DNA from 3 places in the Pseudarthrobacter sp. PH31-O2 genome. Region 3 is predicted to be linked to each of the others. Evidence: riboswitches for the same ligand, from Rfam matches in the RefSeq annotation. Region 3 holds a riboswitch; each other region holds the start of a gene.

Region 1 (4,489 bases), on a different contig from region 3:
TTTGATCTGCCCCTGGCTGCCAAAGACACCGGATACCGCCATACTTCGGACCAGGTCGACGCGGTGAAAGCCTCCCCGGAGCTCCTGGCGGAATACTATGACGCGGTTCACCGGCAGACCGTGCAGTTCCTGGAATCCCTCGGCGACAAGGACTTCGACCGCATTGTCGATACCCGCTGGGACCCGCCCGTCACCCTTGGGGCGCGGCTGGTCAGCACCCTTGCCGATTGCCTCCAGCACGTGGGCCAGGCAGCTTTTGCGAAGGGGCTGAAACCCGCCGTCGACGTCTAGGCCGCTGGCACCGGTTTTCGCTCCCGCCACGACCGACTCGCCCACCTCGCCCACTGAATCTAGAGAATGGAAAAGACATGACCAGTACAGGCCCGTTTGTCATTGTGGTTGGTTTTGACGGCTCAGAGAATTCGGACAGTGCACTGAACTGGGCCGTGGATGAGGCAAAGCGCCGCAATGGCCGGATTCGCCTCATCACCGCCTGGAGCAAGCCCCCGCTCGCCTGGTACCCCGCACTGTTGGAAACGGCCGCCGGCGAAGTTGTGGCAGAGGACTCCCCCCGACGCGCAGCCGAGACGTTGCAGGCTGCTGCCCTGGAGACTGCTGAAAGCCAGGGCGTTGCAGCCAGTGGAGAGGTCGTTCACGGCGATTCGGCGGCGTCTGCATTGCTCGACGCCGCCAAGGCTGCCGACCTCGTTGTCGTGGGGGCGCGTGGTCACGGCGGATTCCCCGGGCTGCACCTGGGATCGGTGGCAACACAGATCATCAATCACGCGCCCTGCCCTGTGCTCGTTGTCCGGCCCAAGGAGTCCTGAGCAGCGGGGCCCGTTGGCTCGCCCCTTGCGGTCCGGATCATCAACAGCCCAGGGTCTGCGGGAGAATATCCCCATGAGCTATGCGGGTGATGCTATTGACGCGGCCCTCCAGCGCGAGTCCTCGTGGAGCCGAGCCGAGGACGCTGAGGCCAGGCACGGCAGCAATCACCGGTACTACGGTGCATCGGTCGGAGCCGTCCGCGGAGCCGTCCGTGACGCCCTCCGCCGCCATCCAGAACTGACGCATGATGACATCACCGCCCTGGGCTCCGAGCTGTGGGACGTGCCGGTCTTTGAACGCCGCCTCGCCGCCGTTGTGCTGCTGCAGTCAAAAGTGGGCGTGCTGACCAATACGGACCTGACCCGGATCGAGGGATTTGTGCGGAGTGCGCGGCTGGGCGCCTTGGTTGATCCGCTGGCCATCGACGTCGTTGGTCCCCTGATCGCCGGGCTCGACGTCGTCGGCAGGGTGCGCGCCGACAGTGTCCTGGACCGTTGGATTCGGGATCCCGACGGCTGGCTGCGCCGCGCGGCCCTGCTGTCCCCGCTGCGCGCACTCCGCACCGGCGCAGGGGACTGGCCCCGGTTCGTGCGTCACGCCCGATCGGCGCTGGCGTGCCCACCCCGAGCGGAGTCGGGGCAGGACGGCGAGAGTGCGGTCACCGACGTCGCGGTGGCCCTGATGCTCGCCGAGATGGAACGGCACCGGCCGGAGCTGGAGTTCTGACCCGGACGTCCCGGCCGGCAAGCTACCCTGAGTGGCCCGGTCGGCGCTCCACAACGGCGTAGGCCTTTTCGTCGAAGAACTCCCAATCCGTGATCACCATAAAGCCGAGGGTATCCACACGGTCATTCAGGACGCGGACATCGAAGCCGCCGTCGCGTGGCTCGGCGTCCCACGTCGAAACGTGGACTTCCCCGTTTTCCAGGACCAGCAGTTCGGTGTTGACACTGAAGTCCGCCAACGGCTGGTTACTGAGCTGGCAGATTGCCACAGCGGGCCGGGCGACGTGGGGAGTGGTCATTTTCGGGCCTCTGCTTCGGGGGACGGTGTTGGCAACATCCTATGCCTGTGACCGCGTGCGGGAAGGGCCAGCGGGCCCCCGCAGCCCGGTCCGCCGTTACCGCAACGTGACATGTTGTGATCATTCCGTTATCTTTGTTAGGTGCCTGTTGTCTCCGAGACGGGCTCTCCCCAGCCGATTGCCTAACTCTGCCGCGGCGCGGGGATAACTCGCAGCAACGTCCGGCAGAGACGGGGAAACCACTTTTGGCCCGCTGTTCTCCAGGGGTCTTGGGGTGAAGCCGCACGGCCCGACATGATCGGGTCCGCGTGCGGCCGGGTGCCTCCCATCCGAATCCGACAGCTCACCCCGCAGGCATTGGGAGAGGCTCAACTAATGACTTTCAGCAACACTCACGCGCCCAACCGCGACGATCTTCGCAGTACCCGCCGCACCATCGGCCGTCAGGCCGCAGTCTTCGCCGCCGCTTCCGGAATGGTCTTCAGCGGCGCGATGGCCGCCAATGCAGCGGACGTGCCAGCCCAGCGCGACTCCGCACCCGCGAGTTCCGTCGATGTCAAGGGCGTGGTCGCCGCCCCGGTTATGGCGGACTCCGCTGTACAGATCACCTTCGAACGCCCCGTCGTTGAGACTGCCCCGGCGCCCGTGGTCGAGGCACCCCAGCCCGTCGCGGCCCCCGCAGCACCGGCCCGTGCGGCCGCCCCTGCCGCCCCTGCCGCCGCGAAGGCTACTGTCAACGTCCAGGCTGCACCTGCGCCGGCAGCGGCTCCTGTTGCTGCCCCGGCTGCCGGCGGGGTCAATGCCACCCTTCTGGCCGTGGCGTACGGCCAGGTCGGCATCACGCAGGACTGCACCGCGATGGTCGAGAAGGCCCTGAACGCTGCCGGCATCCCGGTTGGTGACATTGGTCCGATGGGCTTTATGAACTACGGGAAGGTAGTCGGCGACCCCCAGCCCGGAGACATCATTGTCCAGTCCGGCCACGTTGCCATCTACGCCGGCAACGGCCAGGCCATCAGCGGCGGCATGAACGGTGTCAACGCCACCATGGCCCACCCGCTGTCCTGGCTGACCGCCACGGGGCCCGTAACGTTCGTCCGCGCCGGCTAGCACAACCGCAGGCACTGTACTGAAGGCCGGTCGATCGGTTGCCTTGGGGGCAGCGGATCACCGGCCTTCGGTCTGCCCGGAGGCAGGCTCCGGGGAATACCGCAGCAACACCACCCCGCTGCCGAAGGTACGGCTCTCCAGCAGCCGGAGCGCCGTGATGTCATCGGCCGCCTGAAACAAAGGCTTGCCCCGGCCAAGCAGGACCGGGTGCACATAGATCCGGTACTCATCGATCAGCCCCAGCCGCCTGAAGGCCGCCGCGAGCTCTGCACCGCCCAGCGCAAGGTCGCCATCCGAGTGTTCCCTGAGCCGCCTCACGTCCCCGGGAACGACCTCGCGCACCACCTGCGTATTCCAGCCGGCCTTCGACAGGGTCCTGGAGTAGACGACCTTGGGCATGTCCCGCCAGATCCCGGCGAACTCGATCTCCGGGGCCGTGCTGGACGGGTCCTGGTCGGCCGTGGGCCAGTACTCGGCCATCATCTGGTACGTCACGCGGCCGTCTAGAAACGCTCCCATGCCGCGGAGCTCTTCGTTAAAATGTTGGTGCAGTTCTTCATCGACCCGATGCCAGCTCAGGTCCTGCCCCGGCCCCTCGATGAATCCGTCCAGGGATACCTGAAACATCAGAATGACTTTGTGCATTGCATCACTCCTTCGCTGCCCGGCACCCCGGGAGTTCGAGCGTACGCCGCAGTTCGGCTCTCCGGTAGGGTCAATGCCGGCCGAACCGTTAGAAGCTGGATGAACTGCCGGACCCGGAGAAGCTTCCGCCGCTTGCGCCGTAGCCGGTGGTGCCGCCGCCGCCGCGGGCGCTTCCGACGCTGCTGACACCGGTGTTGAAACCGGAGTTGAAAGTGGGAACGGAGAAGAAGTAGTAGGCCGGGTATACGGTGCCCAGGATGCTGGGCTCGTAGGTACGCCCGTACTTGGCTTTGCTGCCGGCCTGGGCGCTTTCCATTTCCTTGCGCATCAGGTTGGCTTCCTTTTCGTTTTTGGCGTAGCCGGCGATGACGGTATCCGCGTGGTCCCTGAGCAGCTCGGAGAGCTGGGTGCGTGCGTCCCGCAGCCGGTCCAGGGCCGTCTCAGGGCTGATGGTTCCGTCCGCGAGTTCCGCCGTCCACCCTTCGATATCGCGGTGGCTTGTGTCCCGGAACGAACGCAGGGCCGCCGCGGTCGCCGTGTTGCCCCCGGCGTTGCGCTTGCTGAGCATCTGTTCAATTGCCGCGAGGTCGGCGCGGAACGGAGCGAGCTGCCGGTCCCAGGCAGGCGCCCACACGGAGCCACGATTGAGCAGGGCATTGGTGTCGGCGATAACGTCGTCGAGGGCATCCAATTCGGCGGCGGCGTCGGCGTAGCTGCGGATCAGTTTCAGGTTCGGCCGGCGGCTGAGGTCCCTCGCGGACAAGGAATGGACCTGGTTGGAGAGACCGGTGGCGGTGCGGTACTTCGCCATAAAGGTCCGGTGCTTTTCCAGCACTGTACTGCCGTAGCGGGACGCTTCCGGGATGGTGCCGGCGTTCAGTT
Region 2 (4,489 bases), on a different contig from region 3:
GTAACAATGAAAACTTGCAAGTAACAAAGGCTCCTGGATTCCACATTCTGAGACGAATATTCACAATGTGGTGCGGATCACGCTTCGGCCAAGAGGGCGAGTCGAGCAACAGATTTTACGATCAGCAAGCAAATGCCGCCTTTTGCGAATCCTATTCGGCAAATCGAGACAACGAGCATGCATAATTCTTTGCTGGCGAGTTGAGTGACTACTGGGCCGCCACTCCACGCGGGGCTGCCGTCCCACCTGGTGGTCATCCTGCTGCCGGGAAGCGCCCGGACCCGGGATCACGCAGCTTGGCGACCGCCCAGCGGCTTATCTTGGCGACCGCATCAGCAGGACGCTGCCGTGGGCAGTCTCCTCTCCAGCTCGCTAGGGTGGGATTCACAGGTGCCGCACAGGATCACCAAAGGCGTAGCTAACCGGCAGATCGGAGAGTTGTCCCATGGCCACCTCGCACTCCATGACCAACAACCTCCCGCAGCTGAGCCATCCGGACGGCTCCCCCATCCGCGCCCTGGTAGTGGACGATGAACCGAGCCTCTCCGAGCTGATGAGCATGGGCCTGCGAATGGCGGGCTGGTCGGTGGCTGTCGCCGCCGACGGACCGGAGGCCATGAAGCTCGCCCGGGAATTCCGGCCCGACGTCCTGGTGCTCGACGTGATGCTGCCCGGGTTCGACGGCGTCGAGCTCCTCGGCAGGATCCGGGCCTTCGCGCCGGAGGTACCGGCATTGTTCCTGACGGCAAAGGACGACGTCCAGGACCGCATCACCGGGCTGGCTGCCGGCGGCGACGACTACGTGACTAAGCCGTTCAGCATGGAGGAAGTGTTGCTCCGCCTGCACCGGCTGGTCCAGCGGTCCGGGGTGGCAGCAATGGATACGGCCGAACTCGTCGTCGGGGACCTTGTCTTGAACATCGACACACGGGAAGTGCGGCGCGCAGGTGACGAGCTCCACCTCACGGCCACCCAGTTCGAGCTGCTGCGCTACCTCATGGAGAACCCGAAACGGGTCGTCAGCAAAGCCCAAATCCTGGACCGTGTCTGGGACTACGACTTTGGCGGGCAGGCCAACATCGTGGAGCTCTACATCTCCTACCTCCGCAAGAAGGTCGACGCCGTCCACCCGCCGATGATCCACACGGTCCGCGGCGCCGGCTATGTCCTGAAGCCGGCGGACTGAATCGTGCCTGTCCGTTCCGGCAGGGCCGGCCCCGCCGGACCCGTGTGGCACACCCCTTCCAGCTGGCACCTGCGCACCCGGCTTGTTCTGGTTGCCATGGCCCTTCTGGTGGCGATCTGCGGTGCTGTCGGCCTAGTCAGTTACGCCTCGATGGATTCCTTCCTGACCAGGCAGCTCGACACACAACTCGAGCAAGCCGCGGACCGTGCCCGCGAGTTTGGCCGCACCGGCGGCCGCGCCGACCCCCTTGAGGCCCGGGGCCAGGGAATCGGGACCCTTAACGCCAGGATCGTGGCCGGCTCGGTACGCGGCGCCGGTTTCCTCGCCGAAGACGCCACCCGAAAGTCCCTGACCAGGGAGGACAACGCAGCTCTCCTGTCGCTCCCTGCGAGCAGCGAGCCGGTCAACCGGTCTCTTTCCGCCGGGGCCTATCGGCTGGTAGCTTTCACGGCCCCGGACGGCGGCGTGATCGTGACCGGGCTGCCGCTCGCCGAGAAATTGAACACGCTGGCCTCTTTGGTTTGGACTATGGTGCTTGTCTCTGCGGGCGGCCTTGTTGTCATTGGCCTCGCCGGCACGGCGTTGATTCGCCGCACCATGAAGCCGCTCGATCAGCTCTCCGAGGTGGCCACGAAAGTGTCCCGCCTTCCCCTCGACGCCGGAGAAGTCGGACTTGCCATGCGGGTGCCCGCATCCGCAGCACATCCCGGCACCGAGGTGGGCAGTGTTGGCCACGCCCTGAACCTGATGCTGGACAATGTGTCCAGCGCACTCGAAGCCCGGCAGAAGAGCGAAATGAAGGTCCGCCAGTTTGTCGCAGACGCCTCGCACGAGCTGCGCACACCCCTGACGGCGATCCGCGGGTACACCGATCTGATGCGGATGACCGAACACTTCACCCCAGACGGCGAGAAGTCCCTGGCCCGGGTGCAGAGCCAGTCCGAGCGGATGACCACCCTGGTGGAGGATCTGCTCCTGCTTGCCCGGCTGGACGAGGGCCGGCCGCTCCGCCTCAGCGACGTGGACCTCACCCAGCTGGCCATCGAGACGGTGAGCGACGAAAAAGTGATGGCACCGGACCGGGTATGGCACTTGGAGCTCCCGGCGGAGCCGGTGGTGGTCCGCGGCGACACGACCCAGCTCCACCAGGTTCTGGCCAACCTGCTCTCCAACGCACGCAAGCACACTGGAACCGGCACCACCGTGGTGACAGCTGTGCAGCGGGCTCCCGACGGCACCGCCGTGATGACCGTAACGGACAACGGCCCCGGGATCGCCCCGGAGTTCGTGGACCGGGTCTTTTCGAGGTTTACGCGCGCGGATGCGTCGCGCAGGAATCCTGCAACCGGTACAACGCCGGTGTCCGGCCGGCCTCGCCCGCTCGTGCCGCTGCGCGCACACCGGCTGCCGTCCGCACCGGGTGCGGACTCACCCCTCGCCGCCGCGGCTGCCGGCCCGGCCCGAACTGCCGCGTCGTCTGAGGGCACCAGCGGGCTGGGATTGTCAATTGTGCAGTCGATTGTGGAAGCCCATGGCGGCACTGTCAGCGTAACGTCGGTGCCGGGCCGGACCGAGTTCACCGTTCGGCTGCCGGACGCTCCGGCCGAGGACCGGACACCCCGCCGCTCCAGCTAATCCGCGAAGCAATCCGCCGCGCCGAACCCGCCGCTCCTGTTATCGAAATGTGACATTGGCGTTCCGGTCCTGTACCGTTTTTAGCGTGCGGTCATCACTCGGACCGCATATCCGGATGCACGCCAAACTCTGCCGCCTCCCGGATTCCGCTGGATTAGGCAGAGGCGGGGGACCCAGAGTTCCCGGGCATTTCTGCACATTGCGCCCTTGGGGTGAAGCCGTCACGTGAGATTCCGTGCGGCCGGGTGACCTCATCCGAACCCGACAGCTAACTCCGCAGGCGTTGAGAGGCGACCATGACTGAATTCACGGTACAAACACGCCCTGAGGGCGATGTAAAGAGGCGCTCCAAGCCGTCGCGACACCGCGCCGAGCCCGCCAAACCGGCGTCGGCCCTGTCCCGGTTCACCACCGGCCTGGGCTCCACCGGCCGCCGGGCGGCAGTTGTCGCAGCGGCGTGTGCAGTGCTCGTGGGAGCCGGCGCCGCCGGCCAGGCGTCGGAGACAGCCACCCGCAACGCCAGCAGCGCCAGCAGCGCCACAAAATCGGCAGTCAGCGCGGATCCGCTGCAGCACCTCGACTTTGAACGCGTCCTGGTGGCGAACCAGACCGTTAGCCCGCCGGCCGATGCCCCGGCCCCGGTCGCCGAGGTTAAGCCTGCCGAGTTACCGGCCCCCGCCGCCGCACCGGCGCCGGAGCCCGCGCCGGTTCCTGTTGCCGTTGACGATCCCGCCGGAGCGCAGGCTTATGCGGCCAGCCAACTGGGTGCCCACGGCTGGGACGCCGGCCAGATGCAGTGCCTGGTCAAACTCTGGACCAAGGAGTCTGACTGGAAGACTACTGCCACCAACCCGAGCAGCGGCGCCTACGGCGTGGTTCAGTCCCTCCCGGCCGAGAAGATGGCCAGCGCAGGCGCCGACTACCTCACGAATTACCGGACGCAGATCAACTGGGGACTGAACTACGTCCAGGAACGCTACGGCTCACCGTGCGGGGCGCTGAACTTCCACTACGCGAACAACTGGTACTGAGCTGCGGCGGAGGCACCGGCCCTTCGAAACGGGGCCACGGTTTCACAGCCGGAAAGAGATGATGCTGCGGCCGGCGTCGTCGACCCCGACCTCGCACAAGACGGCTGAGTAATCGGCGATGCGCAGAACGCCGTCGGGCAGTTCGCCGGGGTTCGGGCCTACCGCCACCGTCCGCATCCCGGCAGCCAGGCCGGCGGCGATGCCGGCCGGCGCGTCCTCGAAAACCACGGCGTCCGCCGGGTCCACTCCGAGCAGTTCGGCCGCGCGCAGGTAGCCTTCCGGGTGTGGCTTACCGCGGCCGACGAGATCTGCTGTCACGGCGGTGGCGGGCAAGGCAAGACCGGCGGCGGCCATCCGAATGTCTGCCAGCAGCCGGTCCGCCGATGTCACCAGGGCGACGGCGTCCGCCGGCAGCAGGCGCAGCAACCCGGCAGCGCCCGGCAATGCCACGATGCCGGCAGTCCTGGCGCGTTCCATGGCACCCAGTTCCGCGGTGAGGGCCGCGACGTCGGCTCCCGCCGGCGCGAAGCGCCGCACCGTGTCCGCTGCCTGAACGCCATGGGAGGTGCGCAGGATCTCGGCAAGGTCCAGACCATAGCGGGCAGCAAACTCCCCCCAGACCTGTTCCACCGCTGCG
Region 3 (4,489 bases):
AAAGGACCCCCGCCGTTTGGCGGGGGTCCTTAGGTGTTGCTAAAGCTGCTGTCTTAGCCGCCGACGCGGATGAAGACCGGGCCGGAGCCGACGTTGACCGTCTGCAGGGAGGTGGTTCCACCGTTCCAGCCGCCGTGAACGGCCATGCCGTTGCCGACGTAGACGGCGATGTGGGCCATGCCGGCGCCACCGTTCTGGTAGTAGGCAAGATCGCCCGGCTGTGCCTCGGCGGCGCTCACCGTGCGGCCGAGGGACAGGTAACCTGCCGGCCAGCCGTGGTAATTGATGCCTGCGGCAGCGAGCGCGTTCGTGGCCAGTGCGGTGCAGTCCTGGCTAACACCGAGCTGGGCATAAGCGGCAGCGGCAATCGTTGCGCCCATGCCGCTGGCGACGGCCGGCGCCTTGGAAACGGCTGCTACCGCGGTGCCGGTGGCGGCAGTTGCGGCGGCAGCTACCTGGGTACCGGCCGCTTTGGCAGCAGGCGCTTCCTGGACCTTCACAACGGGCTTCGGGGCCTCAACAACCGGAGCCGGGGTGGTGGTGACGGCCGGCTTCTCGAAGGAGATCGCGATAGTGGAAGCAGCCGAGATGGCAGCCGGGGTGCTCGACTGGACGTCGAGTGTGGAAGCGGAGGCGGATTCGCGCTGAACGTTGGCCTCAGCAGCATTGGCTGCGATACCGCTGGTCAGGACGAGGCCGGAAGCAGCAGCGATAACTGCGGCCTGGCGACCCATGCCGCCGGCGTTGCCGCCGACAGCCTTGGCAATGACGGCCAGCGAGTTGGTCTTGGTGACCTCGGCGCGATGCCGTGCGTTTGCACGAGTAGTCATTAAGTTCTCTCTTTCGTGTTCCTGGTCCGCGCTTTTAGGCGCGGGCTGAGGACGCTCCGGCATCTTGGGGGTACGCCGGATCGCCCCGAAAATGGGTTACTTAGCGAAGGGTGTACTGCGAAGACGCGCCAAAAGCGGCAACCGTGTGGCCTGCGGTCCGGGCACCGGCAAGGCCGGCGCGTTCATTGGATTCCAGCGGGCTCGAAAGAGCAGCGCAAGCGCGGTGAAGCGCGGAATTTTGGCGTGTATGCACGAAAGTAGCCTCTCCCAATGCCTGCGAGGTGAGCTGTCGGATTCGGATGGGAGTCACCCGGCCGCGCTGCTTCCTGGGAAGCTTTGCGACTTAACCCCAAGGCCTTCTTGCGAAGACCAAAATTGGTTCCCCCGCCCCTGCCAGACGATGTCATGCGAACGGACCTTGAGCGGTGGCAGAGCTAGGCAATCCACTCAAGAGCGCCAACTTCGAAAAAGTTGGCGTGGTTCAAACTTTACAGCAGTTGGACCCTAATGTCACATTCGGATCACGGCGTGTCCTCAGAATGCGAGAGTGTCCCCTCTATTTTCAGAGCCAACCGGTCGGGTCGACGACTTCGCCGTTGACCATAACCTCGAAGTGGAGGTGGCAGCCGGTGGAGGCGCCGGTGGTGCCGCTAAGAGCCACAACATCCCCGCGGGAGACCTGCTGCCCCACCTTCACGCTGGCGGAGGACAGATGGTTGTAGGTGGTCTCCAGGCCGTTGCCGTGGTCGATCACCACGCGGTTACCACCGCCGTAGGGGTGCCAGCCGGTGAATGTCACGGTGCCGCTCGCGGCAGCGTGGACGACGGTGCCGCACTGCGCCGAGTAGTCCTGCCCGCGGTGGAACTCGCCCGAGCCTCCGGTGATGGGGCTGACGCGGTAGCCAAACGGCGACGCCGTGACCATCTGGTCCAGCGGCGCCCCAAGGCTGCCTGCGGAGGCCGCCCGGGTGATCGAGCCAGCGGACTGTGCACTGAGCAACTGCTTGAGCTTTCCGTCCGGATCGCCCTTGGTGGTTACTGCCGTGCGGCTGAAGTCGATCTTGGCCGCTGCTGCTGTCACATCGGGCTGCACGGCTGCCGGGCTGGCTGCCGCGCCGGAGCCGGCGTCTGTGGCCAGAACAGGGCCAGTTGCGGGAACTGTGACGGTGAGGGCCAAGCCCGCAGCGGCCAGTGCAAGACCCGCCTTTTGGCCTACACCGCTGGCGGCGGCAAAATCTGTTACCTGGCGGAAGGGGCTGCGGCGGTCCCTGCGCGCGTCACGGTGCGCGTCACGCGGACGCTCTGCCGTCATGGCAGCGGCGGGACGCGGCTCCGAGGCAGGGCCGGTCGCACGGCGGCGGCCCTTGGCGGTCTGGGTGGTCAACAACGGTTCCTCTCTGGAGAGCCTGCGGAGTTAGCTGTCGGATTCGGGTCAGAGAGATCAACGACCCGGTCCGCCGTGGCAAGCAATCACGCGCAGGGGCATCCGATGGATTCCGTGTTTGTGGGTACTTGCCGCTGACGGTCTTCACCCCAAGGCCGCTAAACAGCCAAAAGTGGTTCCCCCGCCCCTGCCAGGAGATGATTCTGCGACTGTTCCGCTGGCAGGGCTCGGCTTCGGATCAGATAACGCTTTGATATCGGTACTAGTCTCCAACTATAGGCGATTAAGCCGTCCAGTGATAAATCCGTTATCAGCTTGTGGACAACTCGCGGACGGCCCCGGGTTGTCGCGGCAACATCAGGAAGCGATGGTTACAAAGACGTGGGCAGCGACCTCAGGCGGTAATTCAAGGGCACCTTCGATGTCAGGAACGCGCACTGAAATGTACTCCCCCACGCGCTCCAGGGATACCAGGGCGCCGGGGCGGATGCCGCCCTCATCGAGCTGGACCAACAGCTCCGGCTCTACCTGGATGGGCTCGGCCAGCCGGTTGACCCTGACACTGGAATCAGGCCCATAGCCGGCCATGGCTTCGAGCAGATTCACGACACTGTCAGGGTTGGGGTCGGCGGGCAGGCCGCCCAGTTCCGCCAGACCCGGGATCGGATTGCCATAGGGCGAGACGGTGGGATGGTTGAGAAGTTCGAAGATCCGCCGCTCCACCCGTTCGCTCATCACATGCTCCCAGCGGCACGCCTCCTCATGGACATAGGCCCAGTCGAGTCCGATGACGTCGGCCAGCAGCCGCTCGGCAAGCCGGTGCTTGCGCATGACTTCGATGGCTCGCTTGCGGCCAACGCCGGTCAGTTCAAGGTGGCGGTCTCCGGATACAACCACAAGCCCGTCGCGTTCCATCCGGCCTACGGTCTGGGAAACAGTGGGGCCGGAGTGGCGCAGCCGTTCGGCGATGCGGGCGCGAAGGGCGACGATGTTCTCTTCTTCAAGTTCCAGAATGGTCCGAAGATACATCTCGGTTGTATCGATCAGATCCGTCATTCAGCTCAGCTCCTCGAGCGCCGTCCTTGCGTGATTTCCACCGTACCGTGCGCTGCCGGCGACCTGGCGGGTTCCGCCGTACGTTCGCAGGCCAGCTTAGCCTAATTTGAGTTACTCCGGATAATCTCAATGACCGGACTGTGACGGTCCCTTTTGCCTCCCCCGCGGGACAGTCAGGCAGAATGAAACAACAGGCTCCGCCGCAGCCACCCTGCCGGGCCGTCACCCGAGCCACCCGTAGTACCAGCCGAAAATTGGAGCCACTGTGAGCGACACCAGCATCACGATTCCCGCAAACCTCCTTCCAAAGGACGGCCGTTTCGGCGCCGGGCCGTCCAAGGTCCGCCCGGAACAGATGGCAGCACTCGCCGCGGCGACAAAGCTGCTGGGCACGTCGCACCGCCAGGCGCCGGTCAAGAACCTGGTCGGGTCGGTCCGGAACGGGCTCAGCGCGTTCTTCCGCGCCCCTGAGGGCTATGAGGTCATCCTGGGCGTCGGCGGATCAACCGCGTTCTGGGATATTGCCAGCTTCGGCCTGGTGGAGAACAAGGCACAGCACTTGTCCTTTGGCGAGTTTGGCTCCAAGTTCGCTGCCGCCACCAACAAGGCACCGTTCCTGGCCGATTCCGCCATCATCAAGTCCGAGCCGGGCACCCGTCCGCAAGCCCGGGCCGAAGCCGGCGTCGACGTTTACGCGTGGCCGCAGAATGAGACGTCCACCGGCGTCGCGGCTCCGGTGCGGCGCGTCGAAGGCGCCGATGAGGGTTCGCTCGTCCTGGTGGACGCAACGTCAGCTGCCGGCGGACTGGACGTCGACGTCGCGGAAGCGGATGTGTACTACTTCGCTCCGCAGAAGAACTTTGCTTCCGACGGCGGGCTTTGGCTTGGTTTGTTCTCCCCGGCCGCGCTGGAGCGCGCGGCCCGGATCAAGGCCGGCGGCCGCTGGATCCCGGACTTCCTGGACCTCCAAACCGCGATTGAGAACTCCAGGCTGAACCAGACCTACAACACGCCGGCGCTGGCAACCCTCGTTACCCTCGACGCCCAGGTGCAGTGGCTCAATACGAACGGCGGGCTGGACTTCGCCTCGGCACGGACCGCGGACTCAGCGGGACGGATCTACCGCTGGGCCGAGGCCTCGGCGTTCGCCACCCCGTTTGTGGCAAGGCCAGAGGACCGCTCCAACGTCATTGCGACGATCGACTTCGACGACTCGGTC

The links. A riboswitch is a leader RNA that binds a small molecule or an ion and turns the genes downstream of it on or off. The one in region 3 is predicted to bind cyclic di-AMP.
Region 1: linked by a shared signal. The riboswitch ahead of QMG72_RS02365 (NlpC/P60 family protein) and the one ahead of QMG72_RS11350 (M23 family metallopeptidase) in region 3 are both predicted to bind cyclic di-AMP.
Region 2: linked by a shared signal. The riboswitch ahead of QMG72_RS10205 (aggregation-promoting factor C-terminal-like domain-containing protein) and the one ahead of QMG72_RS11350 (M23 family metallopeptidase) in region 3 are both predicted to bind cyclic di-AMP.

The regions. Positions count from the first base shown of each region.
Region 1 covers NZ_JASIST010000001.1:523,461-527,949, forward strand. Annotated here, with positions in the region: gene QMG72_RS02345 (mycothiol transferase) at 1-291, shown strand, start outside; gene QMG72_RS02350 (universal stress protein) at 369-827, shown strand; gene QMG72_RS02355 (DNA alkylation repair protein) at 901-1,554, shown strand; gene QMG72_RS02360 (hypothetical protein) at 1,577-1,852, opposite strand; cyclic di-AMP (ydaO/yuaA leader) riboswitch at 2,056-2,223, shown strand; gene QMG72_RS02365 (NlpC/P60 family protein) at 2,228-2,962, shown strand; gene QMG72_RS02370 (dihydrofolate reductase family protein) at 3,020-3,607, opposite strand; gene QMG72_RS02375 (DUF5129 domain-containing protein) at 3,696-4,489, opposite strand, start outside.
Region 2 covers NZ_JASIST010000005.1:228,811-233,299, reverse strand. Annotated here, with positions in the region: gene QMG72_RS10215 (response regulator transcription factor) at 446-1,186, shown strand; gene QMG72_RS10210 (sensor histidine kinase) at 1,190-2,821, shown strand; cyclic di-AMP (ydaO/yuaA leader) riboswitch at 2,959-3,119, shown strand; gene QMG72_RS10205 (aggregation-promoting factor C-terminal-like domain-containing protein) at 3,118-3,852, shown strand; gene QMG72_RS10200 (HAD-IA family hydrolase) at 3,895-4,489, opposite strand, start outside.
Region 3 covers NZ_JASIST010000006.1:181,269-185,757, forward strand. Annotated here, with positions in the region: gene QMG72_RS11345 (NlpC/P60 family protein) at 54-830, opposite strand; cyclic di-AMP (ydaO/yuaA leader) riboswitch at 1,088-1,246, opposite strand; gene QMG72_RS11350 (M23 family metallopeptidase) at 1,393-2,214, opposite strand; cyclic di-AMP (ydaO/yuaA leader) riboswitch at 2,219-2,432, opposite strand; gene QMG72_RS11355 (iron-dependent transcriptional repressor DtxR) at 2,572-3,270, opposite strand; gene serC (phosphoserine transaminase) at 3,536-4,489, shown strand, end outside.